Regions from separate parts of the Flexivirga oryzae genome, predicted to be linked through region 3. Evidence: predicted binding sites of a transcription regulator. Region 3 holds the regulator's gene; each other region holds the start of a gene.

Region 1 (9,943 bases), on a different contig from region 3:
TCTTGTGCTGGTCCTCCAGGAGGAATTCGCTGACGTCATACCCGATGCCACCGGCGCCGATGACGGCGACGCGGCGGCCGGCCTCGAGCTCGCCGCGCAGCAGCGCGTCATACATGACGACGCTGGGGTGGTCGATGCCCGGGATGTCCGGGACGCGGGGGCGGACACCGGTGGCGACCACGACGTCGTCGAAGCCTTCGAGGTCCTGCTCGCTCGCGCTGGTGTCGAGCCGGACGTCGACGCCGAGCACCTCGAGTCTGCGTTCGTAGTAGCGCAGGGTCTCGGCGAACTCCTCCTTGCCGGGGATCCGCATGGCCAGCCGGAACTGTCCGCCGAGCTGCTCCCCGCGCTCGAAAAGCGTGACGTGGTGGCCACGTTCGGCGCTGGACACGGCCGCTGCCAGGCCCGCTGGCCCGCCTCCGACGACCGCGATGCGCCGCTGCCGCTTCTTCGGGACCGGCAGCAGCACCAGGGAGGTCTCGCGGCCGGCGCGCGGGTTCACCAGGCAGCTGGCCTTCTTGTTGGCGAACGTGTGGTCCAGACAGGCCTGGTTGCAGGCGATGCAGGTGTTGATCTCGTCCGCCCGGTCCTCGCGGACCTTGCGCACGAAGTCGGGGTCGGCGAGCAGCGGCCGCGCCATCTGCACCAGGTCCGCCTGCTCGTGCTCGAGGATCTCCTCGGCCACGTCCGGGGTGTTGATCCGGTTGGAGGCGATGACGGGGATCTCCACCTCGCGCTTGAGCCGTGCCGTCCAGTCGACGAACGCGGCGCGCGGCACCGAGGTGACGATGGTCGGCACCCGCGCCTCGTGCCAGCCGATGCCGGTGCCGAACATCGAGGCACCGGCGTCCTGCAGCTTCCTGGCGAGGGTCACGACCTCGTCCCAGGTCTGGCCGTTCTCCACCAGGTCCAGCAGCGACATCCGGTAGCCGACGACGAAACCGGCACCGACCGCTTCACGGACCCGCCGGACGATCTCGACCGGGAAGCGCATCCGCTTCTCCGCGGTGCCTCCCCAGGCGTCAGTGCGGTCGTTGGTGTGCGCCGCGAGGAACTGGTTGATCAGGTAGCCCTCGGAACCCATGATCTCGATGCCGTCGTACCCGGCCAGTTTCGCCAGCCGCGCCGCCCGCACGAAGGCGTCGACGGTCCGCTCGACGCCCCCGGCCGACAGGGCACGCGGCCGGAACGGCGTGATCGGCGACTTGCGGCCGCTCGCGGAACGGATGAACGGGTGATAGCCGTAACGCCCGGCATGCAGGATCTGCAACAGGATCCGGCCGTCCTGCGCGTGGACCGCGTCGGTAACGGCGCGGTGCTTGTGCGCCGCCCGCCGGGTGGCCATCAGCGACCCGGCCGGCAGCAGCCAGCCCTCGACGTTCGGCGCGAAGCCGCCGGTCACGATCAGCCCGGTGCCGCCCTCGGCACGCTCGGCCAGGTATGCCGCGAGCCGCCCGAAGTCCTTGCTGCGGTCCTCGAAGCCGGTGTGCATCGAGCCCATGGCGACTCGGTTGGCCAGCCGCACCCCGCCGATGTCGATGGGTGCCAGAAGTCGGTCGAATGCCACGGGTATGCCGCCCTTCGCGTGTGGTGTGCGCCGATGTTACCAGCGAGTAGCGTCACGTGCTGCTGGCGGCATACCCGTCCCCACCCGGCGACCGTCGGCACTTCGGGACGCCATTTCTCGCCATACCCGTCCCCACCCGACGACCGTCGGCACTTCGGGACGCCATTTCTCACCACACCCGTCCCCACCCGACGACCGTCGGCACTTCGGGACGCCATTCTCGCCACACCCGTCCCCACCCGGCGACCGTCGGCACTTCGGGACGCCATTTCTCGCCACACCCGTCCCCACCGGACGACCGTCGGCACTTCGGGACGCGCCGGGCGCCATACAGCCGAAAGCGGCCGCCCACCCGATGGGTGAGCGGCCGCTGACGTGAGGTGATTTAGAAGCCCATGTCTCCCATGCCACCGGACGGGTCGGCCGGCATTGCCGGAGCCTTCTCCGGCTTGTCGGCGATGACGGCCTCGGTGGTGAGGAACAGCGCGGCGATCGAGCCGGCGTTCTGCAGCGCCGAACGGGTCACCTTGGTCGGGTCCGGGATGCCGGCCTCGAGCATGTCGACGTACTCACCGGTGGCGGCGTTGAGGCCCTCACCGACGGGCAGCGACCGCACCTTGGCGGCGACGACGCCCGGCTCCAGGCCCGCGTTGGCAGCGATCTGCTTCAGCGGCGCCTCGGAGGCGACCTCGACGATGTTGGCGCCGGTGGCCTCGTCGCCCTCCAGCTTGAGGGAGTCGAAGGCGACCTTGGCGGCCTGGATCAGCGCAACGCCACCGCCGGCGAGGATGCCCTCCTCGACGGAGGCCTTGGCCGCACGCACGGCGTCCTCGATGCGGTGCTTGCGCTCCTTCAGCTCCACCTCGGTGGCAGCACCGACCTTGATGACCGCAACACCGCCGGCCAGCTTGGCCAGGCGCTCCTGCAGCTTCTCGCGGTCGTAGTCGGAGTCGGAGTTCTCGATCTCGGCGCGGATCTGGCTGACGCGACCGGCGATCTGGTCAGCGTCGCCGGCACCCTCGACGATGGTCGTCTCGTCCTTGGTCACGACGACCTTGCGGGCCTTGCCGAGCAGGTCCAGCTCCGCGGTGTCGAGCTTGAGGCCGACCTCCTCGGAGATGACCTGGCCACCGGTCAGGATCGCGATGTCGCCGAGCATGGCCTTGCGACGGTCACCGAAGCCCGGGGCCTTCAGCGCAACCGACTTGAAGGTGCCACGGATCTTGTTGACCACCAGCGTCGACAGGGCCTCGCCCTCGACGTCCTCGGCGATGATGACCAGCGGCTTGCCGGACTGCATGACCTTCTCCAGCAGCGGCAGCAGGTCCTTGATGCTGCCGATCTTGGAGTTGACGATCAGGATGTAGGGGTCCTCCAGGACCGTCTCCATCCGCTCGGTGTCGGTCACGAAGTAACCGGAGATGTAGCCCTTGTCGAAGCGCATACCCTCGGTGAGCTCCAGCTCCAAGCCGAAGGTGTTGCTCTCCTCGACGGTGATGACGCCTTCCTTGCCGACCTTGTCCATGGCCTCGGCGATCAGGTCACCGACGCTGGAGTCGCCACCGGCGGAGATGCCGGCGACCGCGGCGATCTGCTCCTTGGTGTCGATCTCCTTGGACGCCTTGGACAGCTCCTCGGACACGGCAGCCACGGCGGCCTCGATGCCGCGCTTGAGGGCCATCGGGTTGGCGCCGGCGGCAACGTTGCGCAGGCCTTCCTTCACCATGGCCTGGGCCAACACGGTCGCCGTCGTGGTGCCGTCACCGGCCACGTCGTCGGTCTTCTTGGCAACTTCCTTGACGAGCTCGGCGCCGATCTTCTCGTACGGCTCGTCGAGCTCGATCTCCTTGGCGATGCTCACACCGTCGTTGGTGATCGTGGGTGCGCCCCACTTCTTCTCCAGGACGACGTTGCGGCCCTTCGGGCCGAGGGTGACCTTGACGGCGTCGGCGAGGGTGTTCATACCCCGCTCGAGCCCGCGCCGGGCCTCCTCGTCGAATGCAATGGTCTTGGCCATCTGCAGTCCAATCCTCACGTGTTGTTGCGGAGTCAGTCGTATGGCGCCCGCGACGGACGGACCGGGTCTTCGGGAGACTGTCTGAGTCCCGCGAGGACCGGCCCTCGCCATACATCCGAACTATCACTCTTAACAGGAGAGTGCTAAAGCCCATTATTGGCACTCTCCCACTGAGAGTGCAAACGCACCGCCTCACCGTACGGCGAAATCTCACCGTCGCTCGACGAACCCGCCGTCAGTCGGCGAAGCCGGTCGCCGCAAGCACCCGTGCCGCGACCTGCTCGGGCGTCTCGTCCCCGACGTCGATGGTGAGATCGGCCGACGCCGCGTTGTCCAGCAGCCCGTCGAGTTCGGGGGCTCGGCGGATGTGCCAGTCGCGCTCCTCGCCCGGCTCATGCCGGTCGGTCAGCCGCGCGGTCACCACCGACAGCGGTGCCCGGAGCCGGCAGAGCCGCACCGGTTCGCCGAGCGCGTCCTCGTAACGATGGCGATCACGCACCACAACACCGGCAAGCACGAGGTATGTCGCGCCGGCCGTTCGATAATTCGCCGCCACTGCGCGCAGGTTGGCCAGTTCCACCTGCTGCTTGAACGGGTCTCCCGCCGGTGCCGGCCACAGCCGGTGCAGCTCGTCGAGGTCGATGACCGCATGCGACACATCGCGCGCACGCAGCAGGTCCCCGACCGCGTATGCCGTCGTCGTCTTGCCGGCTCCGACCGTCCCGGTGAGATGCAGACAGCGGGGTTGCGCGGGTGAGGCGGAGATCATGGAAGGAGGTTAGACAGATCGCGCGCTCCACCGCGCGATGTGCATAACCGGGACGGAGGGACCGGGGCGGCGGGCCTGTCAGCGCTGCCAGAAGGGATCGTCCTCCACCCGCACGCGGATCCCACGCTCTTCGGCCATCGCTGCCACCTGCTTGCCGAACTGCGCCAGGTGCCGCCCGCAACCGCGACTGGGGACCACCGGATGCTCGCGGCCCGCGACGGTCAGCACCACCGAGCGGGGCCGCCCGGACCCGAACGCCAGGAACGGTGTGAGTTCGACCCTTTCGATCTGCTCCCACGAGAACGAACGCGGGACGAAGTAGCGCCACCGCACCCCCGTCCGATCCCCGCGGGCCCAGCCGGTGACGCCGACCAGCCACACCAGCACCAGCGCCACCGTCCAGATGCCCTGGGAGACGGACGTCACCGGAGAGCTGTGCAGCGCGACCCCCAGCCCGATCCCGAGTCCGACGACCAGCAGCACGGCGAGGGTGAGGACGACCTGGAACGGCTGCCCCTGGGTGAGCCGGGCCCACACCGGGCGACGCAGACGGACAACGGACGGACTGCTCACCTCGACAGCATGCCACCAGGTGTTGCCGCCCGGCGGCTACCCGCCGCGAGCAGCGGGTTCTGCCGGTGATCGGGCGCGCGCGATCGCGGCCGGAGCCGGCCTCCCGGTGGCCCGGAGATTACGTCCCAAACTAGTGACTAAGCGCTTGCTTAGCGCCTACTGTAGTGCGTCAGCCGACCGAAACGACGACAGGAGTCAGCGACAGTGAATGGCCTCACCGGAAAGACCGCGATCGTGACCGGAGCCAGCCGTGGCATCGGCCTCGCCATCGCACAGCGCCTGATCACCGAGGGCGCCAACGTCGTCATCACCGCCCGCAAGCAGGAGGCGCTCGCCGACGCCGCGAATAGCCTCGGTGATCGCGCCGTGTATGTCGCGGGCCGCGCGGACGACGCCGATCACCAGGACGAGGTGATCGCCAAGGCCGTCGACACGTTCGGCAGCGCCGACTTCCTGGTCAACAACACCGGCATCAACCCGGCGTACGGCCCGCTGATGGACATCGACCCGGGCGTCGCGCGCAAGATCATGGATGTCAACGTGATCGCCGCGCTGACGTGGGTGCAGAAGCTGCGTGCCGCCTGGCAGGGCGAGCACGGCGGCGCCATCGTCAACGTCGCCTCCGTCGCCGGCCTGCGTCCCGCACCGGGGATCGCGATGTATGGCGTCAGCAAGGCGGCCGTCATCCACCTGACCGAGGAACTCGCGTGGGAGCTCGGCCCCGACATCCGGGTCAACGCCGTCGCTCCCGCCATCGTCAAGACGAACTTCGCCAAGGCCCTGTATGACGGGCGCGAGGAACAGGTGGCGGCGCAGTACGCGCTGAAACGCCTGGGCGTTCCCGACGACATCGGCAGCGTGGTGGCGTTCCTGCTCTCCGACGACGCCGGCTGGATGACCGGGCAGACGCTCACGGTCGACGGTGGGGTGCTCCTGGGCGGCGGCGTCTGATGACCGAGGATCTGCCCGGACTGGATCTGCAGGCGCTGCAACGGTTCCTGGTCGATGCGTCGCCAGGGCTGCTCGACGGTCCCCTGACGGCGGAGCTGATCGTCGGCGGCAAGTCCAACCTGACCTACATCGTCTCCGACGGCGCGCGCGACGTCGTCGTGCGGCGCCCTCCCCTCGGGCACGTCCTGGCGACCGCGCACGACATGACCCGGGAGCACCGGGTGATGGCCGCACTTGCGGACACCGCGGTGCCGGTCCCCGTGATGTATGCCGCCTGCACGGATCCGGAGGTGCTCGGGGCACCGTTCTACGTCATGGAGCGTGTGGCGGGCACGCCCTATCGATCGGCGGATGAGCTGAACGCCCTTGGGCCGGAACGAGTCCGGGGCATCGCAGATGCAGTGACGGACACCTTGGTGGCATTGCACGCGGTGGACCCGGCAGGTGTCGGGCTGGCCGATTTCGGCAGGCCGGACGGTTACCTGGAGCGGCAGGTGCACCGGTGGCGGCGACAGATGCAGGCCTCGAAATCTCGCGAACTGGCCGGCGAGGAGGAACTGCACCAGCGGCTCGCGGCTGCGATCCCTGCGTCCGGCGGGGCCGCCATCGTCCACGGCGACTTCCGCATGGACAACACCCTGATCGACGACACGGATCACGTGACCGCCGTGCTGGACTGGGAGATGGCGACGCTCGGCGACCCGCTCTCCGACGTCGCGTTGATGCTGGTCTACCAGGCGCTGGTCAACGTTGCGCCGCATGCGGTTTCGACCGTCTCGCAGGCGATCGGGCATCCCACTCGCGAGGAGATCGTGCAGCGCTACAGCGAACGCTCCGGCCGGGACGTCAGCCACCTGGCGTTCCACGAGGCACTCGCCTACTACAAGCTGGCCGCGATCCTGGAAGGCATCTACTTCCGGCACCAGCAGGGCCAGACGGTCGGTGCCGGATTCGAGGACATCGGCGGCTCCACGGAGCCACTGTTGGCGGCAGGCCTTGCCGTCATACAAGACTACGACGCCGCACCGGAAGGCTGACAGAGCAATGGATTTCGAGTTCGACGCGACCACCGAGGACCTCCGCGCGCGGGTGCGCGACTTCCTGGACAGCGAGATCACCCCCGCCGAGCAGGTCTTCGAGGAGCAGCTGGCCGGCTCCGACGACCCATGGGCCTGGAGCAGCGTCCCGGTCCTGCGCGAGCTGAAGGACAAGGCGAAGACGGCCGGCCTGTGGAATCTGTTCCTGCCCGGTGCGAACGGCGCCGGGCTCACCAACCTGCAGTACGCACCGCTGGCGGAGATCACCGGCCGGTCGTTCCTCGCACCGGCGGTGTTCAACTGCTCGGCACCGGACACCGGCAACATGGAGGTGCTGAACGAGTTCGGGAGCCCCGAGCAGCAGGAGCAGTGGCTGAAACCGTTGCTGCGCGGCGAGATCCGCTCCTCGTTCGCGATGACCGAGCCGGATGTCGCCTCGTCCGACGCCACGAACATCTCGACCCGCATCGAGCGGGACGGCGACGATTACGTGATCAACGGCCGCAAGTGGTGGATCACCGGCGCGATGAACCCCGAGGCGAAGATCTTCATCGTCATGGGCAAGACCGACCCGTCCGCCGAGCGGCACCGCCAGCAGTCGCAGATCCTGGTGCCGCGGGACACTCCCGGCCTGGAGATCAAGCGCGGCATGGAGGTCTTCGGGTACGACGACCACGACCACGGCGGCCACGCCGAGCTGGCGTTCCACGACGTGCGCGTCCCGGCGAGCAACCTGATCGCCGGTGAGGGGCTGGGTTTCGCGATCGCACAGGCCCGCCTCGGTCCCGGCCGGATCCACCACTGCATGCGGTCGATCGGTGTGGCGGAGAAGGCGATCGAGCTGATGTGCGCACGCGCCGATGCGCGCACTGCGTTCGGCAAGCCACTGTCGGAGCAGGGCGTCATACGCGACTGGATCGCCGAGGCCAGGGTCCGCGTGGAGCAGCTGCGGCTGCTGGTGCTGAAGACCGCGTGGCTGATGGACACGGTCGGCAACAAGGGCGCACACACGGAGATCCAGGCGATCAAGATCGCGACGCCGCGGACCGTGCAGTGGATCCTGGACCACGCGATCCAGCTGTATGGCGCCGGCGGTCTCTCCCAGGACTTCTCGCTCGCCAAGGCGTATGCCGGCATCCGCACCCTGCGGTTCGCCGACGGACCCGACGAGGTGCACAAGGCGTCGCTGGCGCGGCGCGAGCTGCGCCGGCAGGCGGAGGCCCGCGGCTGAGTTTGCGGGCGGCGCCTCCTCACGCATCGGGTGCGTGACCGTCACCGGGATGTCACAGCGCAACTGCTGGTCTCGTCTCCTGCAGGACGGAGACGAACGAAGGAGCGAAGCGATGCGAGTTTTCCTAGATGAGTAATTCCCGGGGTCAGTGGTCGTATGCGGTTAGGGAGCGTAGGACTGGTGCGCCGATGCGGTCGTTGTGCCAGATGGCTGCGGTCATGGCCAGGAGGCGTTGCCAGATGCGGACGATGACGCCGCTGGTGGAGCGTGCGCCGTGGTCTTCCAGGTTGAGTTGGCCTTTGAGGGTGTCGAAGATGGACTCGATGACTTGACGTAACGGTTTGAAGAATTGGCTGCCGGGGCGGTCGGGTTCTCCCTTGCGGGCCGGCCTGAGCAGTTCGATCCCGGCCCGGGTCAAGTGGTCTTCGAAGTCGGCGCCGAAGTAGTTCTTGTCCCCGATCACGGTGTTTCCGACCGCCAGGTCGGCCAGGGCAGGGTCTGCCAGGATGCCCTGCAAAGCGTGGCGTTCGTCGGCTTTGGCGCCGGTCAAGGCGAACCCGATCGGCAGGCCATGTACGGTGGCCAGCAGATGCAACCGCAAACCCCAGAAGAACCTGGAATGGCTTGCACAGCAACCGTATTCGGCGAATCCGGCCAGGTCGGACCGTTTGGCGGTCTCCCGGGACCGGCCACATTCCACCGGGGTGGAGTCAACCACCCATACGTCATCAGACCAGATGCTGGTGTCGCGGCCCAGGACGCGGATCAGCCACCCGATGGTGGCGCTCAGCTTGCGCAGCCGCTTGTTGTACCCCGGCTGTAACGGCAGGTAGGGGAACAGGTGCCGCAAGTGTGTGGTGGCGAACCGCAGCCAGCGTGCTTCACTGGTGAAACCCAGCAGTGCTTGCATCACCGACAACGTCACCAGCTCGGCATCCGTCAGGTGCACCGGGAACCCTGTGCGGGGCCGTGCCGGAAGCCGATCGGGCGCGTCTTTGAAGAGATCGTCAACGCGCGCATAGAGTGCGGTTGCGAGGGTGTCCAGATCGGCGTCCACGGCGGACCTCCAGGTTCGGTGTTGGTTTACGCAACGCCGAGTCTGGGCACCCTCCACCCGAAACATCACACGCCACACCGAAAACACCAGCCACAGCCAGGAATTACTCATCTAGCCGGCGGAAGCGGCGTCCTGGGGCAGCATCTGGTACCTCAATTGGTCGCCGGTGGGCATCAGGTGACCGCGACGACGACCTCGACGACGAAGTTGGACCTACTGGTCGGCCTGGGAGCGCCGTACAAGTCCTGGCGTGACGGGTTCGTGGAGGAGTTGCGATGACGACACACCGCGGCGCGGACAACCCTCGCGGGTCGCGCAACCCGCGCGGGTCGAGTAGCCGGAGGAGCGCAGCGGAGGAGGCGTATCGAGACCCTGCCGAGGCGTTCGAGGACCTGCGCCCCCTGCTCTTCTCGATCGCCTACCGCATCACCAGCAGCGTCACCGAGAGCGAGGACGTGGTGCAGGACTCGTGGCTGCGCTTCGAACAGGTCGCGGACCGGGTCGAGTCACCCAAGGCGTTCCTGTCGACCGTCGTCACCCGCCTGGCCATCGACACGTTGCGTTCGGCCCGTGTCCGCCGCGAGACGTATGTCGGTGAGTGGTTCCCCGAGCCGTTGCTGGCCGACCCCTACGAGGACCCGGCGCGTGCCGCGGAGCTGGCGGACTCGGTGTCGATGGCGGCGCTGTTGCTCCTGGAGCGGCTGTCACCGCTGGAGCGCGCGGTCTTCGTACTTCGGGAGG
Region 2 (9,943 bases), 590 kb from region 3:
CATGTTGGGCACCACGCCCCGGGTCCGCCAGAGCACCAGCGCGTAGAACTTCATCTGGAACAGCGCCTTGGCCTCGAACAGCTCGGACGGTGACCGGCCGGTCTTGTAGTCCACCACGCGCAGCAGGTCGCCCGGCGCCTCGTCGAGCCGGTCGATGTAGCCGCGCAGCGTCAGCCCGTCGACGTCGGCCTCGACATACAGCTCCCGCTCGGCCGGCTCCAGCCGGGTCGGGTCCTCCAGGGCGAACCAGCGGCGGACCAGCTCGGCGGCGTCGCCGAACCAGGTCTGCTCGTCCGTGCCCTCCTCGCCGATCAGGGTCGCGAGCTCCGGCTCCTGCTCCAGCAGCGCCGCCCACTGCGGTGCGACGAGCGCGATCGCGGCCTCCACGGTCCGCTCCGCGGCCGGCGCATCGAAGAGCCGCTCCAGGACCGAATGCACCAGCGTGCCCCGGGCAGCGGCCGCGGACGGCTCCTCCGGCAACCGGTCGACGACCCGGAAGCGGTAGAGCAGCGGGCACTGCATGAAGTCACCGGCTCGGCTGGGGGACAGGGCAGGGCGCAGCTGCCGGGGCTCGGTGTCCGCCGGCACCTGGCTCGCAACGTCGGTGACCTGATCCACGCCTGTGACGTTATCCGCCGGTGCTGACACCCGTGGCGGGAGAGCGGTCCCGGGCTGCACGTAGGCTGGGTGAATGGCGAACGCGGACCGGCCCGGCTGGCAGCTGGGCACGCTGCGCGGCGTCCCGATCTACATCGGCCGCACCTGGCCGATCATCGCCGTCGTGGTGATCGCCACGTTCGGCCCGCAGGTCAGGAACAGCTACCCCGATCTGGGTGGCACCGCCTACTTCGTCGCGCTGCTCTACACGCTGTTGTTGTTGCTGTCGGTGGTGGCCCACGAGGCGGCGCACGCACTCGTCGCCCAGTGGCGGGGTTTCCACGTGCAACGGATCGTCGCGGATCTGTGGGGCGGTCACACGGCGTACGAGTCCGACGACAAGTCACCCCTGTCGAGCGCGCTCGTCGCGGTCGTCGGGCCGCTGGCGAACGCCGCCCTCGCCGTGGCTGGGTGGTTCGTGCTGCAGGGCATGGGCGACGACCGCGAGGTCGCCCGGCTGCTCGTCGGAGCATTCGTCTTCACCAACGGTTTCGTCGCCATCTTCAACCTGCTGCCCGGTATGCCGCTCGACGGCGGCTACATCCTCGACGCGGTCGTCTGGCGGATCACCGGTTCCCGGTCCGCCGGGCTCGTGGTCGCCGGCTGGTGCGGGCGCGTGCTGGCCGTGCTGCTGGTCGTGTGGGCGGTGGTGCTGCCGCTCACCCGCGGTGACACCCCCGACACGTTCTACGTGCTGTGGTCGGTGCTCATCGCCGGATTCCTCTGGTTCGGCGCGACCGGTGCGATCGCCCGCGCCCGGTCGGGCCGGCTCCTCGCCAAGGTCCGGATCCGGGACGTGCTGCGCCCGGTCCACGTGGTCAGCGACGAAGTACCCGCCGCCCAGTTGCCGCACGACGCCGACGTGGTGGTCGTCAACCGGCAGGGTCAGGCGTGGGGTGTCATCGCCCAGTCCGACCTGCACACCGTCACTCTCCCGACCGCGCAGCAGGTGACGGCGGCCTCACTCGCGCGGGTGCAGCCGTCCGGCTGGGTGACCCAGGTCGACTCGGTCGACGCCGATGTGACCGCGCTGGTGCGTGCCGCGCAAGGCGTCGGCGGCGCCATACAGGAGCTGTTCGTGCTGTTGGAGGGCCGGCCGGCCGGGCTGGTGTCGATCCAGGCACTTGGCGACGCGCTCGCGGAGGCCGAGAACCGGGCGGCGTCGCCGGCCGCGTGACCGGGCCGACTCCCCGTTTCGCGGTGACTTAGGCTTGGCCATCGTGACATCGCCCGAACCCACCGGAGCCGCAGCCCGGCGCGGACCCCTCGCCGAAGGCGAGCGTGTGCAGTTGACGGACCCGAAGGGGCGGATGCACACGCTGCAGCTGACCCCCGGCAAGCAGTTCCACACCCACCGCGGGCACCTGGACCACGACGACCTGATCGGCCTGCCCGACGGCAGCACCATCACCAACACCGCGGGCACCGAATACCTCGTGCTGCGGCCGTTGCTGTCCGACTACGTGATGTCGATGCCCCGCGGCGCCGCCGTGGTCTACCCGAAGGACTCCGGCCAGATCATTGCCATGGCCGACATCTTCCCGGGGGCGCGCGTCGTCGAGGCCGGCGTCGGGTCGGGCGCGCTGTCGATGTCGCTGCTGCGCGCCGTCGGCGACCACGGCAGCCTGCACTCGATCGAGCGGCGCGCCGAGTTCGCCGACATCGCCAAGGGCAACGTGCGCACCTTCTTCGGCGGCGAGCACCCGGCGTGGACCGTATCGGTCGGCGACTTCGTCGAGGTGCTGCCCCGGGTCGCCGAGCCGGGCTCCGTGGACCGGGTCGTGCTCGACATGCTCGCGCCCTGGGAGTGCCTCGACGCCGCCGGCGACGCCCTCGTCCCGGGCGGGGTCTTCATCGCGTATGTCGCCACCGCGACCCAGTTGTCCCGCGTCGCGGAGGCGGTACGCGCGCACGGCGGCTACACCGAGCCGCAGGCGTGGGAGTCGATCGTGCGCGGCTGGCACCTGGAAGGACTCGCGGTGCGCCCGCAGCACCGCATGCACGGTCACACCGGGTTCCTCATCTCCACCCGCCGGCTGGCGCCCGGGGTGACCCCGCCGTTCCGCAAACGGCGCCCCGCCAAGGGCGCGTATGACGGTCTCGACGCTCCAGATGGTGAGACGGGCGTCTTCGACGCCGGCAGCTCCGACGAGGACTGGACGCCCGAAAATCTGGGCGAACGCCCGGTATCGGAGAAGAAGCTGCGCAAATTGCAACGTTCGGCAGGCGAGCCGCCTACGGCCTGAACATGTTTGCGAGTTAGGGTCAGTGGGCATCGAACCGCAGTGACGACAACCTGTCGTCCTCGCGCGAAGGAGGCCGACCGTGACCGATCACCCCCACGACTCAGATGCGCCGAAGAGCTCCGTCGAGAGCCTGCAGCGCGAGATCCGGACCCTTCGCGAACGACTTGCGGTCTCCTCCCGCGCCAACGCCGGCGAGCTGCAGCAGCAGGTCCGGCAACTGCAGGCGTCCGTCGGCACCCTGTCGGCGCAGAACGAACGTCTCGTGCGCACCCTCAAGGAAGCCCGCGAGCAGATCGTCAACCTCAAGAGCGAGGTCGACCGGCTCGCGCAACCGCCCGCGTCATACGGCGTCATCATCGAGACCCACGACGACGCCACCGCCGACATCCTGTCCAGCGGCCGCAAACTGCGCGTCGCCGTCAGCCCCTCCATCGACCCCGCCGACCTGCAGATCGGCCGCGAGGTCATGCTCAACGAGGCACTCAACGTCGTCGCCGCCGTCGGCTTCGAGCGGGTCGGTGAGCTCGTCCAGGCCAAGGAGCTGCTCGGCGAGGACCGCGTGCTGGTGATCGCGCACGCCGACGAGGAGCGGGTCTGCCGGATCGCCGACAACCTGCGGGGGCAGGTCATCCGGGCCGGGGACTCGCTGCTGTGCGACACCCGCAGCGGGTTCGTCTTCGAGCGCATCCCGAAGGCCGAGGTCGCCGACCTGGTGCTGGAGGAGGTCCCCGACATCCGCTACGAGGACATCGGTGGCCTGACCGGGCAGATCGAGCAGATCCGCGACGCGGTCGAGCTGCCCTACCTGCACGCTGACCTCTTCCGGGAGCACGCGCTGCGGCCGCCCAAGGGCGTGCTGCTCTACGGCCCTCCCGGGTGCGGCAAGACGCTCATCGCCAAGGCCGTGGCGGCCAGCCTGGCCCGCAAGGTGGCCGAGAAGACCGGACGCGACGAGACGGCATACTTCCTGAACATCAAGGGCCCCGAGCTGCTCAACAAATACGTCGGTGAGACCGAGCGGCACATCCGGCTGATCTTCCAGCGGGCCCGCGAGAAGTCCTCCGACGGCACACCCGTGGTGGTGTTCTTCGACGAGATGGAGTCGCTGTTCCGCACCCGCGGGTCCGGTGTCTCCTCCGACGTCGAGACCACCATCGTGCCGCAGTTGCTGGCCGAGATCGACGGCGTCGAGCAGTTGCAGAACGTCATCGTCATCGGCGCCTCCAACCGGGAGGACATGATCGACCCGGCGATCCTGCGACCCGGGCGTCTCGACGTGAAGATCAAGATCGAACGCCCGGACGCCGAGAGCGCGCGGGACATCTTCAGCAAGTACCTCGTGCCGGAGCTGCCGCTGCACGCCGACGACCTCGCCGAGCACAACAACTCCGCACAGGAGACCGTCGAGGCGATGATCCAGGCGTCCGTGGAGCGGATGTACACCGAGATCGACGAGAACAAGTTCCTGGAGGTCACCTACGCCAGCGGCGACAAGGAGGTCCTCTACTTCAAGGACTTCAACTCCGGCGCGATGATCCAGAACATCGTCGACCGCGCCAAGAAGATGGCGATCAAGGACCAACTGACCACCGGTCAGAAGGGCATCCGGGTCGACCACCTGCTGCGCTCGTGCGTCGACGAGTTCAAGGAGAACGAGGACCTGCCCAACACCACCAACCCCGACGACTGGGCGCGGATCTCCGGCAAGAAGGGCGAGCGGATCGTCTACATCCGCACGCTCATCGACGGCAAGGACGGCGCCGAGCCGGGCCGGTCTATCGACTCCATCAAGGGCACCGGGCAGTACCTGTAGCCGGTTCGTTGGAGGGTCTCGATACGGCTCGCCCCTGGGGGCTCGCCTACTCGACCCGCTCCGAGCGGTGGCCGAGCTTGTCGAGGTCACCGGGCCGTCGCAGGCGACCCGCGCTGCGCGGTGTCCGAGCTCGTCGAGGTCACCTGGCCGTCGCAGGCGGCCCGCGCTGAGCGATGGCCGAGCTTGTCGAGGTCACCGGGCCTTCGCAGGCGACCCGCGCTGCGCGGTGTCCGATCGGGGCAGACTCGTTCGTAGCACTTGTGAGCGGCGGCCGACCGGGCCGTCCCGATCAAGGAGGCAGCCATGCCCAGGTACCTGATGTCCGTCTTCGGACCCGCCGAGCGCACCGACTTCGGCAACTACCCGACCAAGGAGGACATGCTCCAGGCGTTCGAGGACACCGGCGCGTTCAACGACAAGCTGCAGCGTGAGGGCTACTTCGTCTTCGCCGACGGCCTCGCGCCGGCCGACACCGCGACGGTGGTCGACGGCCAGGGCGACCAGCCGGTGTTCACCGACGGGCCCTACCTGGAGGCCAAGGAGCACCTGGGCGGCTTCTGGGTGATCGAGGCACCGGACCTCGACGTCGCGCTGCAGCTGGCCGCAGAGGGCTCGAAGGCGTGCCGTGGCCGGGTCGAGGTGCGCCCGTTCCAGAACGCGGACGACCTGCAGCAGCTCATCGACTCGTGAGCAGCCGGGCGGTCGGCGAAGCGATCGCCGCGGCGCACCGGGACGAGTGGGCGCGGATCGTCGCCGCTCTGGCGCGCCGGTTCGACCTGGACACCGCCGAGGACGCCGCGGCCGAGGCCTTCGCCGTCGCGGTCGAGCGCTGGCCCGCGGACGGCATACCACCGAATCCGGGTGGCTGGCTCACCACGACCGCCACCCGCAAGGCGATCGACCGGGTGCGGCGCGAGGCGCGGCGGGAGCAGAAGTACCAGGAGGCCCAGGTCTTGTATGCCGACGACGCACCCTCGCCGACCGGCGTGATCGACGACGACCGGCTGCGGCTGATCTTCACCTGCTGCCACCCCGCGCTCGCCCCGGAGGCGCGGATCGCGCTGACGCTGCGGATGGTCGGCGGGTTGACGGTGCCCGAGATAGCCCACGCGTTCCTCGTGCAGGAGTCGGCGATGGGACGGCGGATCACCCGCGCGAAGGCGAAGATCAAGGCCAACCACGTGCCGTACCGGGTGCCGTCCGCGGCCGACCTGCCGGCGCGGCTGGAGGGCGTGCTGGCGGTGCTGTTCCTGGTCTTCAACGAGGGTTACCTCGCGACCGGTGGGAAGTCGGACCCGATCCGGGCCGACCTGACGCAGCAGGCCATCCGACTGAGCCGCCTGCTGCACACCCTGCTGCCGGACGACGGCGAGGTAGTCGGGCTGCTGGCCCTGATGCTGCTGACCGACGCACGACGACCTGCGCGCATCTCCGCGACCGGGGAGCTCATCACGCTCGGCGAGCAGGACCGGTCGCTGTGGGACCGGGAGCTGATCGAGGAAGGACACCGGCTCGTGCGTGGCCGGCTGGCCGCGGTCGCCGCCGGTGGCCCGCCGCCCGGAAGGTTCCAGCTGCTGGCCGCGATCAACGCGGTGCACACGTACCCGCAGCGTGCGGGCGACACCGACTGGTTCCAGATCGTCACGCTCTACGACCGACTGACCAGCATCGACCCGTCACCGGTCGTGGCCCTGAACCGCGCGGTCGCGGTCGCCGAACTGGACGGGCCCGAGGTGGCGCTCGCGCTGCTGGACGGGCTGCCGCTGGACGGTTATCACGCCTTCCACGCGAGCCGTGCCGAGATGCTGCGCCGAGCCGGACGGGTGGCCGAAGCGCGCGAGGCCTACACCCGTGCGATCGCGTTGACCGGGAACACTGCCGAGGCGGCATACCTCACCCGGCGGCGCGACGAGCTCTGACGGCCAAACGGTGGGTTCCGAGCATGCCGAACGCGCTCCATACGACGCGTTCGGCATCATCCCGTGGCGCTGACCGGCCCGGAATTGACCTTCGAGTTGGTCGAGGGCCCAAGCTGGGGGTGTGGCTGAACAGGAATCCCTGCTGACCATCGGCGCGTTCGCCCGGCTGGTCGGCCTGAGCTCGAGCGCGCTGCGGTTCTACGACGACTGCGGCCTGCTGCACCCGCAGGAGGTCGACGCCGCCAGCGGTTACCGCTACTACGCGGCGGATCAGGAGCGCCGTGCCACGACCATCAGCCGACTGCGGGGGATCGGCCTGCCGCTGCAGGACATTCGCACCGTGCTGGACGGCCCGCCGGAGCAGGCCCGCGCCGCACTGCGGTCGTATGCCGACCGGGCCACCGGGCTCGCGCGCCAGGCCCGCGCGACGGCGGAGGACGTGATCGCGACGTTGCCGGACCCGGACGAGCGGACCAGACCGACGACCGTCGTGGTGCCCGGTCCGGAGCTCGCCAGCGCACTGCGCCAGGTGTCGCCCGCGGCCGCGGCGGCGCCGGACATCCCGGCGTTGCGCGGCGTCCTGCTGCAGGCGACCGCCGACGAACTCACCGTCGTCGCGACCGACCGCTACTGGATGGCGGTGCGCACCCTGCCGGTGGAGCAGGCGTCCGGCGGCGACCGAGAGGTCGTCGTGGGCGCCGACGCGATCGAGGACGCCGTCGCCTTCGCGGCGAGCCACGACCGGATCCGGCTGCGCGTCGGCGAGACCGACGCCCACCTGGAGGGCGACGAGCAGACCCTTGCGCTGCCCATGGTGGTCGACCAATTCCCTTCGTACCAATCGGTGTTGAGCAGCCTGCCGCCCGCCGCGGGCCGGGTCACCGTCGACCGGGCGCGGCTGTCGGACGAGCTGGTCGCCGTCGGCGAGGACGACGTGGTGGTGCTGACGACCGGCGACCGGCACCTCGACCTGCGGATCGACGGCGACCGGCACGGTGTGCGGCTGCCCGCCATCTGCACCGGTGCGCCGCTGGCCGTCGCGTTCCGACCGATGCTGCTGCTCGGCGCGCTCGAGGTCAGTGTCGGGCCCGAGGTGCTCCTGCAACTCCCGGGCGAGGAGGGACGCCCGGTCGTCGTCCGGTCGGCCGACCAGGGAACGTTCACCACGATCGTGATGCCGGTGCGGAGGGAGGAGGGGCGGTCATGACGGCCCGGGTCGCACCGGCGACCACGGCTGAGCGACAGAGGTTGCCGGCGGCATACGTCGTCTGGTCGGGGGCCGCAGCGACCAGCACACTCGGCAGCTCCGCCTTCGGCTTCGCGATGACCTGGTACGCGACGGGTGTGTCTGCTGGGCTGACCGGGCTCGTCGGCGTGCTGACGACCCTGCCGACGGCGGCCCTGCTACTGCTGGGCGGCGCGGTGGCCGATCGGTTCGGTGTCCGGCGGATGCTCATCGCCGGGGACGCGGTGATGCTGGCGCTCAGCGTGTTCGTCGTGGCGATCGCCACCACCGTCGGGGTCCACCCGTGGTTGCTCATCGCGGTGGCCCTGGTCGACGGCGTGGAGAGCGCGTTCTACCTTCCCGCGGCCGGAGTGGTGCCGCGCTTGTTCGCCACCGGTGACGCGCTGCCGCGGGCGACCGCTTTCAACAGCACGCTGACCCAGCTGGCCAGGATCGCCGGTCCGCCGTGCGGCGCGCTCGCGGTGACCGCCGTCGCGTTCGCCGGAACGGCCGCGGTCGACGGTGTGACGTTCCTGCTGATCCTGTTGGTACTGATACGGATCCGGCCACCGCATGCGCCCGTGCCGAGCACCGACGAGCCCTCCGGACTGTCGGTGCTGCGCCCACTCACCGCGGTGTGGGGAGATCCACAGCTGCGCGCCGTCATCGTGACGACCGGGGTCATCGCGGCCGCAGTGCTGCCGTCGGTGATCTACGGGCCGTCGTTGCTGGCGCGCGAATCCGGTTGGGGCCCAGGTGCGTCCGGGCTCATCGAGGTCGGCTGGCTGGTCGGTGGTGTCGTGGTGACGACGCTCATCGCGCGGCGCGGCACCTCGCACCGGATCGGTCTGGCGGTAGCCGCCGGGCTGCTCATGGTCGGCGCCGGTCTGTCGGGTATGGCGCTGTCACCGCTGCCGGTCGCGACGTTCGGGTGCGCCGTCGTGCTGGGCCTCGGTGTCTCCGTCTGCACCGGTCACCTGTGGCCGGCCTACCTGCTGGCGACACCGATGGACCAGCTCGGGCGCTACCAGTCGCTGCTCGTCTTTGCCCAGATGGCAACGCTTCTCGTCGCCACGGTGATCTTCACCACGGTCGCCGGGCAGCTGAGTGCGCGGTGGTCCATCGCGCTCTGCGCGGCCGTGGTGCTGCTCACCCTGGCCTGGTGGACCGCGCGGAAGCGTGGCTGGACGAAGAATGGAGATGCCGTCGTGTCGACGGTGTGAGAGCGTGGTCCGCGGCGCGTGGGAGACGCGCGCTCGGCACGTTGCCGCCGACCGAAGGACCATTCCGTGCAAGCCCTGACCGATGCTGCCATCCGCAGCTCGTTCGTGAACGCGTCACGCCGCGAGGTGCGTGAGGCGATCCTGCCCGACCTGACCGACATCGACTGGGACGCCACCGACCTGCTCGGCTGGCGGGACCGCAAGAAGGACAACACCGCCTACGTCGTGCTCGAGATCGACGAGACACCCGTGGGCGTGCGCCTGACGACGGCACCGCCGTCCGGCCCGCGGCGTCGCACGCTGTGCACCTGGTGCCGTGACGTGATCGTCGCCGACGACGTCGCGATGTATGTCGCCCGCCGCGCGGGCGCGGCAGGCCGACGCGGCAACACGATCGGCACACTCGTCTGCCGCGACTTCGGGTGCAGCGCTCACGTGCGCCGGCGGCCGACGCTCACCGAGGTGGGCAGCAGCGACGAGAACGACCGGATCATGTTGATCGACAGGCGCATCCGCGCCCTGCGGGAACACTCCAGCGACTTCGTGCGCCAGGTCGCGGCGACTGCGTGACCCGGTCGCTGGACCCGGCCGCGTCGGTCAGCCGCGCGCGACGTGCCGGGCCACGAAATCGTTGCGGAACTTGCCGTGCGGATCGAGCATCCGGCGTAGCTCGTCGAAGTCGTCCAGCCGGTCGTAGGCGAAGTCGAGCCTGCCCGGATAGGTGAAGACCTTGCCCCAGTGCGGCCGCGGTGCCAGCGACTCCAGGGCACGCTCGACGACGCCGACCGCCGTGTGGACGGCCGCGACATCCGGCTTCCAGGTGAAGTGGAACGCGACCGAGTCACGGTCGTACGCGGGAC
Region 3 (9,943 bases):
CCACAATGGGGGGTATGACGACAAGCACCGGGCTGCGTGAGGTCAGCGACGTCGCAACGCTCTTCGCCGACCGGGCGCGGGCCCGGATGGTGGGCGCGCTGCTCGACGGGCGACGGCTGCCGGCGTCCCGCCTGGCCACCGAGGCGGGGGTCAGCGCGGCCACCGCGAGCGGCCACCTGCGCAAGATGCTCGACGCCGGCATCGTGCGGGTGGAGGTCAGCGGCCGGCACCGCTTCTACTACCTGGCGGATGAGCAGGTGGCGGCGGCGTTCGAGGCGATGGTCGCGCTGACCCCGCTGCCGCCCGTGACGTCACTGCGCGCGGGCACACGGCAGCAGCGGCTGCGCGCGGCACGCACCTGCTACGACCATCTCGCCGGGCGGCTCGGCGTCGCGATCATGAACGCGCTGATCGACTCCGGTGTGCTGGCGCCGCTGGATGCCGTCGCCGACACGCGGCGCCGTGCCGGCGAGGCGCTGTCGGCGCAGCTCGGCCGCGGCCATTTCGAGCTGGGTCCGCGCGCCGGCGCCGTACTGCCTTCGTGGGGCGTGGATCTGGCGTATGTCGAGAGCCTCTCCCGCCCGACACTGCGGTTCTGCCTGGACTGGACCGAGCAGCAGCACCACCTGTCCGGTGCGCTCGGTGCGGCGATCCTGCAGGCGGCCCGCGACCGGGACTGGGTGCGCCCCGGGCCGCGAGCCCGCGAACTCGCGGTCACCCAGGCGGGCGTCGACGGTTTCGCCCGACTCGCCCCGGCCATCCGCGCCCAGCTCGCCGGCTGACCCGGCGACACCCACTCACCGACAGGCCCAGAAACTCACCGACAGGCTCACCTACGCACCCCGAAATCCGGCCCCGTTCTGAGCCCGTCGGCCGTAGGTGGGCCTGTCGGTGAGAAGCGGTCGATCAGTGCCAGCGGGCGCGGGCGAGGAGTATGGCGAGGGCGGTGGGGCCGGCATTGGAAGCGCGCAGCACCGTCGGGCCCAGGTGTATGACGGCTGCGCCGGCACCCTGGAACGCAGCAATCTCGTCCGGGGTGATGCCACCCTCCGGGCCGACGACGATGACGACTTCCCCTGCAGGTACGTCGAATTCGCCGATCGGGGTCTCCGCGTCCTCGTGCAGGACCACGACCGCGGCCGCGGCCGACAACCGGGCGGCGGCGGAGCGGCTGGTGAGGAGTTGCTCCACGACGGGGACCGTGGCACGCCGGGACTGCTTGCTCGCGGCGAGGGCGAGCGAGTGCCACTTGCGCAGCGCCTTGGCGGCCTTGTCGCCGCGCCACTGCACGATGCTGCGGTCCGCCTGCCACGGGATGACGCCGTCGACCCCGAGCTCCGTCGCCGCCTCGACCGCCTGCTCGTCCCGGCCGCCCTTGGCCAGCGCCTGCATCAGCACGAACCGCGTCGTCGGCACCTCGGGCTCGTGGATCGACGCGACTCGGACAGTCATCGCGTCACGCTGCGCCGCGACGATCTCGCCCTCGGCGACGCGGCCGGAGCCGTCGGCGACCTGCACGGATTCGCCGACGCCGAGCCGGTTCACCACGACGGCGTGCCGGGCCTCGTCCCCGGTCACGCTGACGGTGCCGCCGACCGGCACCCCGTCCAGGTCGCCCGCGGCGGCGAAGAACAGGCGCGCGGTCACGGCGGGAGGCTACTTGGCCTGGAACGCGTCGCGCAGCTTGCCGAACAGACCCTTCTCGACACGGCCGAACCGTGCCTCGGGACGCTCCTCGCCACGCTCCTTCGCCAGTTGCCGCAACAGTTCCTCCTGCTGCGGGTCGAGCCGGGTCGGCACGCGGACGTTGGCGTGCACCAGCAGGTCGCCACGGACCTGGGTGCGCAGATGTGTGACGCCCAGACCGCGCAACGTGATCACGTCACCCGGCTGGGTCCCTTGCGGGATCTCCACGTCCCTGGTGCCGTCGAAGGTCTCCAGCGGCAGCGACGTGCCCAGCGCCGCAGCGGTCATCGGCAACTCGACCGAGCAGTGCAGGTCGTCACCGCGGCGCTCGAACGTCGCGTGCTTGCGGACCCGCACCTCGACGTAGAGGTCGCCGGCGGGGCCACCGCCGGGGCCGACCTCGCCCTCCCCGGTGAGCTGGATCCGGGTTCCGGTGTCGACACCGGCCGGCACCTTCACCGTGATGGTGCGGCGGTCCCGGATCCGTCCCTCACCGGAGCAGTTGAAGCACGGGTCGTCGATGACCTCGCCATACCCCCGGCACGCCTGGCACGGGCGCGTGGTCATCACCTGTCCGAGGAAGGATCGCTGCACCTCCTGCACCTGGCCGCTGCCGTGGCAGATGTGACAGGTGTGTTTGCCGGTGCCGGGCCGCGCCCCCTCGCCGTGGCAGACCGAGCAGGTCACCGCGGTGTCGAACGTCAGCTCCTCCGCACCACCGAAAACGGCTGTGGCGAGTTCCAGTTCGACAGCGATGAGGGCGTCCTGGCCCCGCTGCATCCGCGAACGCGGGCCGGCCTGCGCCGCACCGGCGCCGCCGAAGAACGCGTCCATGATGTCGGAGAACGAGAAGCCCTGGCCGTAACCGCCACCGGCGCCCGCAGACGCATACGGGTCGCTGCCCATGTCGTAGGCCCGCCGCTTCTCGGCGTCGCCGAGCACGTCATACGCCTGCGCGATCTTCTTGAACTGCTCGGACGCCTCCTCGGAGGGGTTGACGTCCGGGTGCAGTTTGCGCGCCAGCTTGCGGTAGGCGCGCTTGATTTCTTCCGGGCTCGCGCTCTGCGCGACGCCCAGATCGCCGTAGTAGTCGTTCACGAAGCTCCTTCGAGCTGCCAGGGTTTCAGTTGTCGATGATGTCGGCGACGTAGCGTGCCACCGCACGCACCGCCGCCATGGTCGAGGGGTAGTCCATCCGGGTCGGACCGAGCACACCCAGGCTGGCCAGGCTGTCCGCGTCGTATGCCGTGGTCACGACCGAGGTGCCGGTCAGGCCCCGGATGGCGTTCTCGGTGCCGATCCGCACCGCGACTCCGTCCGTGGCCGCCTCACCCACCTCGTGGCTCAACAACCGGAGCAGCACCATGTGTTCCTCCAGCGCGTCCAGCAACGGCCCGAGCGACAGCGCGAAGTCGCCGCTGGAGCGCACCAGGTTGGCGGTACCACCGAGCAGGACCCGGTCCTCGCGTTCCTCTGCGAGCACGCCCGCGACAGCGGTGGCGACCACGCTGCCGGCCTCCTGCGTAGGCTCCGAGAGCTCGTCGGCCCACCTCAGCAGGGCGTGCGAGGCCGGCGAGCGCCGCAGCCCGGCGGTGCGGTCGTTGAGCCCTGCACGCAGGTCATTGATGAGCTCGTCGATCTCCTGCTCGGTGAGGGAGCGGCCGAGCTCGATGACCCGCTGCTCCACCTGGCCGGTCGAGAGTATGACGACCAGCGTCAGCCGGTCGGCCGCACGCGGCACCAGCTCCACGTGGCGCACGGTGGCGGTGTTGAGCGACGGGTACTGGACGACCGCGGCCTGACCGGTCAGCGAGGACAGCAGCCGGACCGTGCGTGACAGCACGTCGTCGAGGTCGACCGAGCGGACCAGGAACTGCTCGATGGCCTTGCGCTCGGCCTTCGACAGCGGCTTGATCTGGCTGAGCTTGTCGACATACAGCCGGTAACCGGCGTCGGTGGGGATCCGGCCGGCCGACGTGTGGGGAGCGGCGATCAGGCCCTCGTCCTCCAGGGCCGCCATGTCGTTGCGGACGGTCGCGGCGCTCACCCCGAGCTGGTGGCGTTCGAGCAGCGCCTTGGAGCCGACCGGCTCGGAGGTCGACACGTAGTCCTGCACGATCGCGCGCAGCACCTGCAGCTTGCGCTCGTCGCTCATGGCCACCTCCAACCTCCTCGTCGCTCTCCGTCGCCGCTGGCACTCAGTACTCCCGAGTGCCAAGTCTACTTGCCTCCCGCAACGCGACCGAATCGATGACTAGTCTTCCCGACGTGACCGATAGATATGGCGCCGACGTCCTGGCCGGTGACTGGCGCAAGCCGCCGCGCGGCCGCTCCCAACAGGTACCCGCCGAGATCGGCCTGGTGGTGGAGGACGTGCAGACCGGCTGGTGCGGCGCGGTCGTGTCGGTCGAGAAATCCGGCGGGATGCGGGTCGTGCACCTGGAGGACCGGCACGGACGCAGGCGCGGATTCCCGATGGGGCCGGGTTTCCTCATCGACGGCAGCCCTGTCGAGCTGATCGCGCCGGTGCCCGCCGCCGATGCCACCGCGCTGCAGGCCGCCCGTGACGCCGCATCACGCACCGCGAGCGGATCCCGCGCCGTCGCGGACGCACCCGCGCGTGTCGCCCGCGGGTCGCGGATCTTCGTCGAGGGCAAGCACGACGCCGAACTGGTCGAGAAGGTGTGGGGCGCCGACCTGCGGGTCGAAGGTGTCGTCGTGGAGCCGCTGCACGGTGTCGACGACCTGGCCGCGGTGATCCGCGACTTCGCACCGACCCCGGAGCGGCGGCTGGGGGTGCTCGTCGACCATCTGGTGCCCGGCACGAAGGAGGCGCGGATCGTCGCCGAAGCGCTGGCCATCCCGCAGGCACGCCAGGACGTGCTGGTCCTCGGTCACCCCTACGTCGACGTGTGGCAGTCGATCCGCCCCGAACGGCTGGGCTGGGAGAAGTGGCCCGTCATACCCCGCGGGACGTCGTGGAAGCACGGCATCCTCGCCGAGCTCGGCTGGCCGCACGACACGCAGGCCGACGTCGCGACCGGGTGGAAGCGGATCCTCGGCACGGTCCGCAGCTACGCCGACCTGCAGCCCGAGCTGCTCGGACGTGTCGAGGAACTCATCGACTTCGTGACGGCCGTCCCGTGAACGCCGACCGCGGCCCGACCGGGAGCATGAAGATCGAGGCCGAGCTCGTCGCGGTCGTGCTGGCTGTCGACGCCGGACGGCCCTGGGTGCTGGCCGGCGGCGAGCCGCCCGCGTTGCCCTCCGGTCCGCTGCGCGCGAACGAAGAGTCCTTGCAGGCCGGCGTACGCGAATTCGCGCGCGAGAGAAGCGGGTTCGATCTCGGGTATGTCGAGCAGCTCTACACGTTCGCCGACCTGGGTCGATCCACCGACGACCGCCGCGTCGTGTCGATCTCCTATCTCGGCCTCACCCGGGCTTCCATCTCCGGCAGCGTCCGACCGACCGACTGGTCCGCGCTCTACGACCTGCTGCCGTGGGAGGACCGCCGGCACTTGAGCGATGCCGGGTCCGACCGGCTCGGCGAAGAGATCGAGCGTGCCCTGCGACGGTGGTCGGACGGGTCCGGCGAGCGGCTCGACCGGTGCCGCTTCCTCTTCGGGTATGACGGAAAACCGTGGCATCCGGAATTCGCCCTGCAGCGCTACGAGCTGCTGTGGGAGTCCGGACTCGTTGCCGAATCACCCACTGCGGAAAGGATTTCCGCGCTCACTGCCGGGCCGATGACGCACGACCACCGTCGCATCCTGGCGACCGGGCTGTCGCGGATCCGGGCCAAACTGCAGTATCGGCCCGTGGTCTTCGAGCTGATGGCGGAGACCTTCACCCTGCTCGCGCTGCAGGAGACCGTCGAGGCCATCGCCGGGCAGCACGTGCACAAGCAGAACTTCCGCCGCGCCGTCGAGGTTCAGCACGAGTTGGTGGAACCGACCGGTGAGGTCTCGCACGAGACCGGTGGCCGACCGGCCCGGCTCTACCGCTTCCGCGGATCCGTGCGCGAGGAACGCGCTCAGGCCGGCACCAAACTCCCGCTCCCCCGCTGAGCTCTCCCGCGGGCGTCGGGTGGCGGGGGGCGCGGGACGCGGGACGCGTCGCGTGGCGTGGCGCGTCGGGTGGCGCGGCGCCGTACACGCGTCCCCCCAAGGGAGACCTACGCGCGCCCGGGGCCGCCATACCCGTACCGGAGTCGCCCCTGGGGAGACCTACGCACGGCTGGGACCGCCATACCCGCACCGGAGCCCCCACTGGGGCGACGTATGCGCGGGAATCCGGCCCGCGCCGCACACTGCTCGCCCCTGGGGAGACCTACGCACGGCTGGGACCGCCATACCCGCACCGGAGTCCCCACTGGGGAGACCTATGCACGGAAATCCGGTCCGCACCGCACACTGCTCGCCCCTGGGGAGACCTATGCACGCCGTCTGTTATGCTCAGTCTCAGCATTTACTCATCGCGAGTATTTCGAGTTGGGAGTCGATGGTGAGCATCAGCGAGCTGCAGTACGACCACGCCGCGGCCTACGAGGCGGTCCGGCACGTCATCCCCGAGATCGAGTGGGCGATGTATGCCGACGACATCGAGGCGATCCAGCGCCTCAAGCGGGAGCAGGACGCGGTCATCCTGGCGCACAACTACATGACCCCTGAGGTGTTCCACGGTGTCTCCGACATCAAGGGCGACTCGCTCGCGCTGGCCCGCGAGGCGCAGCACGTCGACGCCGGCACCATCGTGCTCGCCGGCGTGCACTTCATGGCGGAGACCGCGAAGCTGCTGAACCCGAGCAAGCGGGTGCTGTTGCCGGACCTGCGCTCCGGCTGCTCGCTCGCCGAGAGCATCACCCCCGAGGACATCGCGCAACTGCGCAGGGACCACCCCGGCGCACCGGTCGTCACCTACGTCAACACCTCGGCCGCGGTGAAGGCCGCGAGCGACATCTGCTGCACCTCGGGCAACGCCGTGAAGATCATCACCTCGCTCGGCGTCGACAAGGTCATCATGATCCCCGACCAGTACCTCGCGAGGAACATCTCCGCACTGACCGGTGTCGAGGTCGTCACCCACCCCGGCGCCTGCGAGGTGCACGAGCGGTTCACCCCGCTGGACATCGTGCAGATCCGCGAGGGGCATCCCGGCGTCACCGTGCTGGCGCACCCCGAGTGCCCGCCGGAGGTGGTCGCCGAGGCGGACTTCGCCGGTTCGACCGCCGACATGCAGCGGTATGTCGAGACCGAGCGCCCCGCCAGCGTCGCGCTGATCACCGAGTGCTCGATGAGCGACAACATCGCCGCGCAGCACCCGGACCTGGAATTCGTGCGGCCGTGCAACCTGTGCCCGCACATGAAGCGAAACACGTTGGGCGCCATACGGGCTGCGTTGGAAACCGGTGGCCCCGAGATCGATGTGGACCCGGCGGTCGCCGAGCCCGCCCGGCGCGCCATCGAGCGAATGTTGCAGGTGAACTGAGATGAGCGAGAAGCCGATCGTCGTCGTCGGGTCCGGGCTCGCCGGCCTGACCTGCGCGTGGGCCGCGACCACCCCGGTGGTGCTGGTGACCGCGGGAACCTTGACAGAGGGCGCCGCCAGCATGTGGGCACAAGGCGGCATCGCGGCGGCCGTCTCACCGGACGACTCGACCGCGTCACATGCCGAAGACACCTGGCGTGCGGGGGCTTTCGCGGGTGACCGGCCGGTCATCGACCGCATCACCGGCGAGGCGCCCGAGATCGTCCAGGTGCTCGCGGACCTGGACGTACCGTTCGACCGGGCGTCCGACGGTTCGCTCGACCTCGCGCTCGAAGGCGGCCACAGCCGACCCCGCGTGGCGCACGCAGGCGATCACAGCGGTGCCACGATCACTGCCAGTATGGCGGCAGCCGTCCTGGCGGCGGCGGACATCGAACTGCGCGAGAACCACACGGTGACAAAGCTGCTCACCGATGACAGCGGCGCGGTGAGTGGCGTCGTGGTGCGCCGCGCCGACGGCACCGAGGAGACGATCGACACCGACCGGGTCGTGCTGGCGACCGGCGGTCTCGGCGGCCTGTGGCCGCACACCACCAACCCGCGGACCGCGCTCGGGCAGGGTGTGGCACTGGCGGCCCGCGCGGGAGCACGCACCGACGACCTGCACCTCGTGCAGTTCCACCCGACCGGGTTGGACGTGCCGCGCGACCCGATGCCGCTCCTCACCGAAGCCCTCCGGGGCGCCGGTGCCGTGCTGCTCGCCGACGGCGAACGCTTCACCGACGAGTTGCAGCCCCGGGACGTCGTCGCGGCCGCCGTGTGGGAGCAGCTGACGCACGGTTTCGCCGTGCGACTCGATGCCCGTGGAATCCCCGACGTGACAACAAGATTCCCGGCCGTTGCGGAGCTGGCTGCGGCGTCCGGCCTCGACCTGGCGAACGATCTGCTGCCGGTGCGCCCGGCACTGCACTACTCGATGGGCGGTGTCACCGTCGACGGGCGCAGCCGCACGTCCGTGACCGGGTTGTGGGCGATCGGCGAGGTCTCCCGCACCGGCCTGCACGGTGCCAACCGTCTGGCGTCCAACTCACTGCTCGAGGCCGTCGTGACCGGCCGTGCCGCTGCTCGCGACAGCAGTGCATGGCGCACTGGCTGGGACGTCCGGCTCTCCGCCACCGACCGAGCAACCGTGCTCCCCCGCGGCGACGCCGAACCGATCCCGGTGCAGGAGGTGCGCGACCTGCTCGGCGCGTCCTGCGGTGTGCTCCGGGACGGCCCGACACTGCAGGCCGCGGTCGATGCCCTCCAGCCCCACACCGGCGACGACGTAGCGTATGTCGCGTGGCTGATCGCCCGGTCCGCCCTCGCGCACCCGCACAGCGTCGGCGCGCACCGCCGCACCGACTCCGTCGAAATGCAAGGAGCACGAGTATGAACCGTCCCGGCCTCGACCGCGTCGTCCGGACCGCGCTCGAGGAGGACCTCGGCCTCGGCGGCGACATCACCTCCCGCCTCACCGTGCCGGACGACGCAGCGGGAACGGCATACATCGTCAGCCGTCAGACCGGTGTGCTCTCCGGAGTCGACGCGGCGACCGCGACCTTCATGGCCGTCGACCCGGACCTGCAGCTGGCCTGGGCGAAGGCCGCCGGTGACAAGCTGGCGCCCGGCGACCTCGTCGCGACGGTCTCCGGCTCGGCCCGATCGGTGCTCACCGCAGAGCGCACGGCACTCAATTTGCTGGGTCATCTGACCGGTATCGCTTCTCGCACCAGCGTTTTCGTCGACCTGGTGGACGGCACCAACGCCCGCATCGTCGACACCCGCAAGACGACACCGGGACTGCGCGAGCTGGAGAAGCAGGCCGTCCTCGACGGCGGCGGCACCAACCACCGTTTCGGGCTGTATGACGCGATCCTGGTCAAGGACAACCACATCGGGCTGGGTGGTGGTCTCGTGCCGGTCCTCGAGCGCCTCGCGGCCGGCTCCGGCCACCTGGTGCGCGTCGAGGTGGAGGTCGACACGACCGCGCAACTGGAAACTCTGTTGGCCTTCGACGCGCAGCGCGTCGCCGACGGGCAGGCGCCGGTCGTGCACGCGGTGCTGCTGGACAACATGGAGGCGTGGGAGGTCGCGACGTGTGTCGCCCGCATCCGCCGCCACCCGGCGCCGCTGATCGCCGAGGTGTCCGGCGGCGTGAACGAGGAGACCGTGCAGGACCTGGCGCGCGCCGGCGCCGACGCGATCTCGATCGGCGCGCTCACCCACAGCGTCCGCTGTCACGACTTCGGCCTCGACCTGCAGGTCTGACACCACCGGAGTCTCAACCCGGGATCAGTCCAGGACCAACCACTGGTGTCCGTCAATGAGCTCGCGTGCAGCATCCAGATGCCCTGCGTGCGAAGCTGTTTCGACGATCACGTGCATCACCGCCTCACCGACCGTCGCGAGCCTCCAGTCGCCGAACAGGTCCGCCGGCCACCATGCGGGAGGCGCGTCGAACTCTGTGTCGGCAAGGACACGGTCCGCCTTCGCGCACTCGTGGCGATAGGCCGTGAGCACGAGGTCCGGCGGAGCATCCGTCGGGACGCGCCAGGCGTTCGACGGGCGGTCGAAGTGCGCGATCGCGGCTGAGTCTCCTGCCGCCACGGCGTTGAACCACAGGCGCTCCACGTCGATCGTGAGGTGCTGTACGAGGCCCAGCATGTTCCACCCGCTGGGCAGCACGGCCCGATGCAGGTCTGCCGCTTCCAGTCCGTCGACCGCCTCG

The links. Region 3 encodes HrcA, which represses chaperone genes, less so after heat shock. Its sites were predicted from a motif close to TTNGCACTCGNNNNNNNCGAGTGCNAA; they were not measured.
Region 1: a site for HrcA is predicted at 3,741-3,767, ahead of groL (chaperonin GroEL). Genes of this name have one in related genera too.
Region 2: a site for HrcA is predicted at 6,720-6,746, ahead of FHU39_RS07985 (DNA polymerase III subunit beta family protein). Genes of this name have one in related genera too.

The regions. Positions count from the first base shown of each region.
Region 1 is NZ_JACHVQ010000002.1:74,431-84,373, forward strand. It holds gene FHU39_RS13360 (oxidoreductase) at 1-1,567, opposite strand, end outside; gene groL (chaperonin GroEL) at 1,953-3,584, opposite strand; gene FHU39_RS13370 (ATP-binding protein) at 3,820-4,353, opposite strand; gene FHU39_RS13375 (hypothetical protein) at 4,432-4,926, opposite strand; gene FHU39_RS13380 (glucose 1-dehydrogenase) at 5,131-5,877, shown strand; gene FHU39_RS13385 (phosphotransferase family protein) at 5,877-6,914, shown strand; gene FHU39_RS13390 (acyl-CoA dehydrogenase family protein) at 6,922-8,145, shown strand; gene FHU39_RS13395 (IS982 family transposase) at 8,291-9,202, opposite strand; gene FHU39_RS13405 (RNA polymerase sigma-70 factor) at 9,478-9,943, shown strand, end outside.
Region 2 is NZ_JACHVQ010000001.1:1,725,521-1,735,463, forward strand. It holds gene FHU39_RS07955 (RecB family exonuclease) at 1-561, opposite strand, end outside; gene FHU39_RS07960 (site-2 protease family protein) at 692-1,834, shown strand; gene FHU39_RS07965 (tRNA (adenine-N1)-methyltransferase) at 1,878-2,903, shown strand; gene arc (proteasome ATPase) at 3,100-4,716, shown strand; gene FHU39_RS07975 (YciI family protein) at 5,020-5,406, shown strand; gene FHU39_RS07980 (DUF6596 domain-containing protein) at 5,403-6,635, shown strand; gene FHU39_RS07985 (DNA polymerase III subunit beta family protein) at 6,757-7,842, shown strand; gene FHU39_RS07990 (MFS transporter) at 7,839-9,083, shown strand; gene FHU39_RS07995 (FBP domain-containing protein) at 9,150-9,653, shown strand; gene FHU39_RS08000 (FAD-binding protein) at 9,681-9,943, opposite strand, start outside.
Region 3 is NZ_JACHVQ010000001.1:1,139,739-1,149,681, reverse strand. It holds gene FHU39_RS05235 (ArsR/SmtB family transcription factor) at 15-782, shown strand; gene FHU39_RS05230 (16S rRNA (uracil(1498)-N(3))-methyltransferase) at 907-1,647, opposite strand; gene dnaJ (molecular chaperone DnaJ) at 1,657-2,784, opposite strand; gene hrcA (heat-inducible transcriptional repressor HrcA) at 2,810-3,841, opposite strand; gene FHU39_RS05215 (DUF3097 domain-containing protein) at 3,955-4,833, shown strand; gene FHU39_RS05210 (NUDIX hydrolase) at 4,830-5,753, shown strand; gene nadA (quinolinate synthase NadA) at 6,190-7,173, shown strand; gene FHU39_RS05200 (L-aspartate oxidase) at 7,175-8,608, shown strand; gene nadC (carboxylating nicotinate-nucleotide diphosphorylase) at 8,605-9,483, shown strand; gene FHU39_RS05190 (mycothiol transferase) at 9,508-9,943, opposite strand, start outside.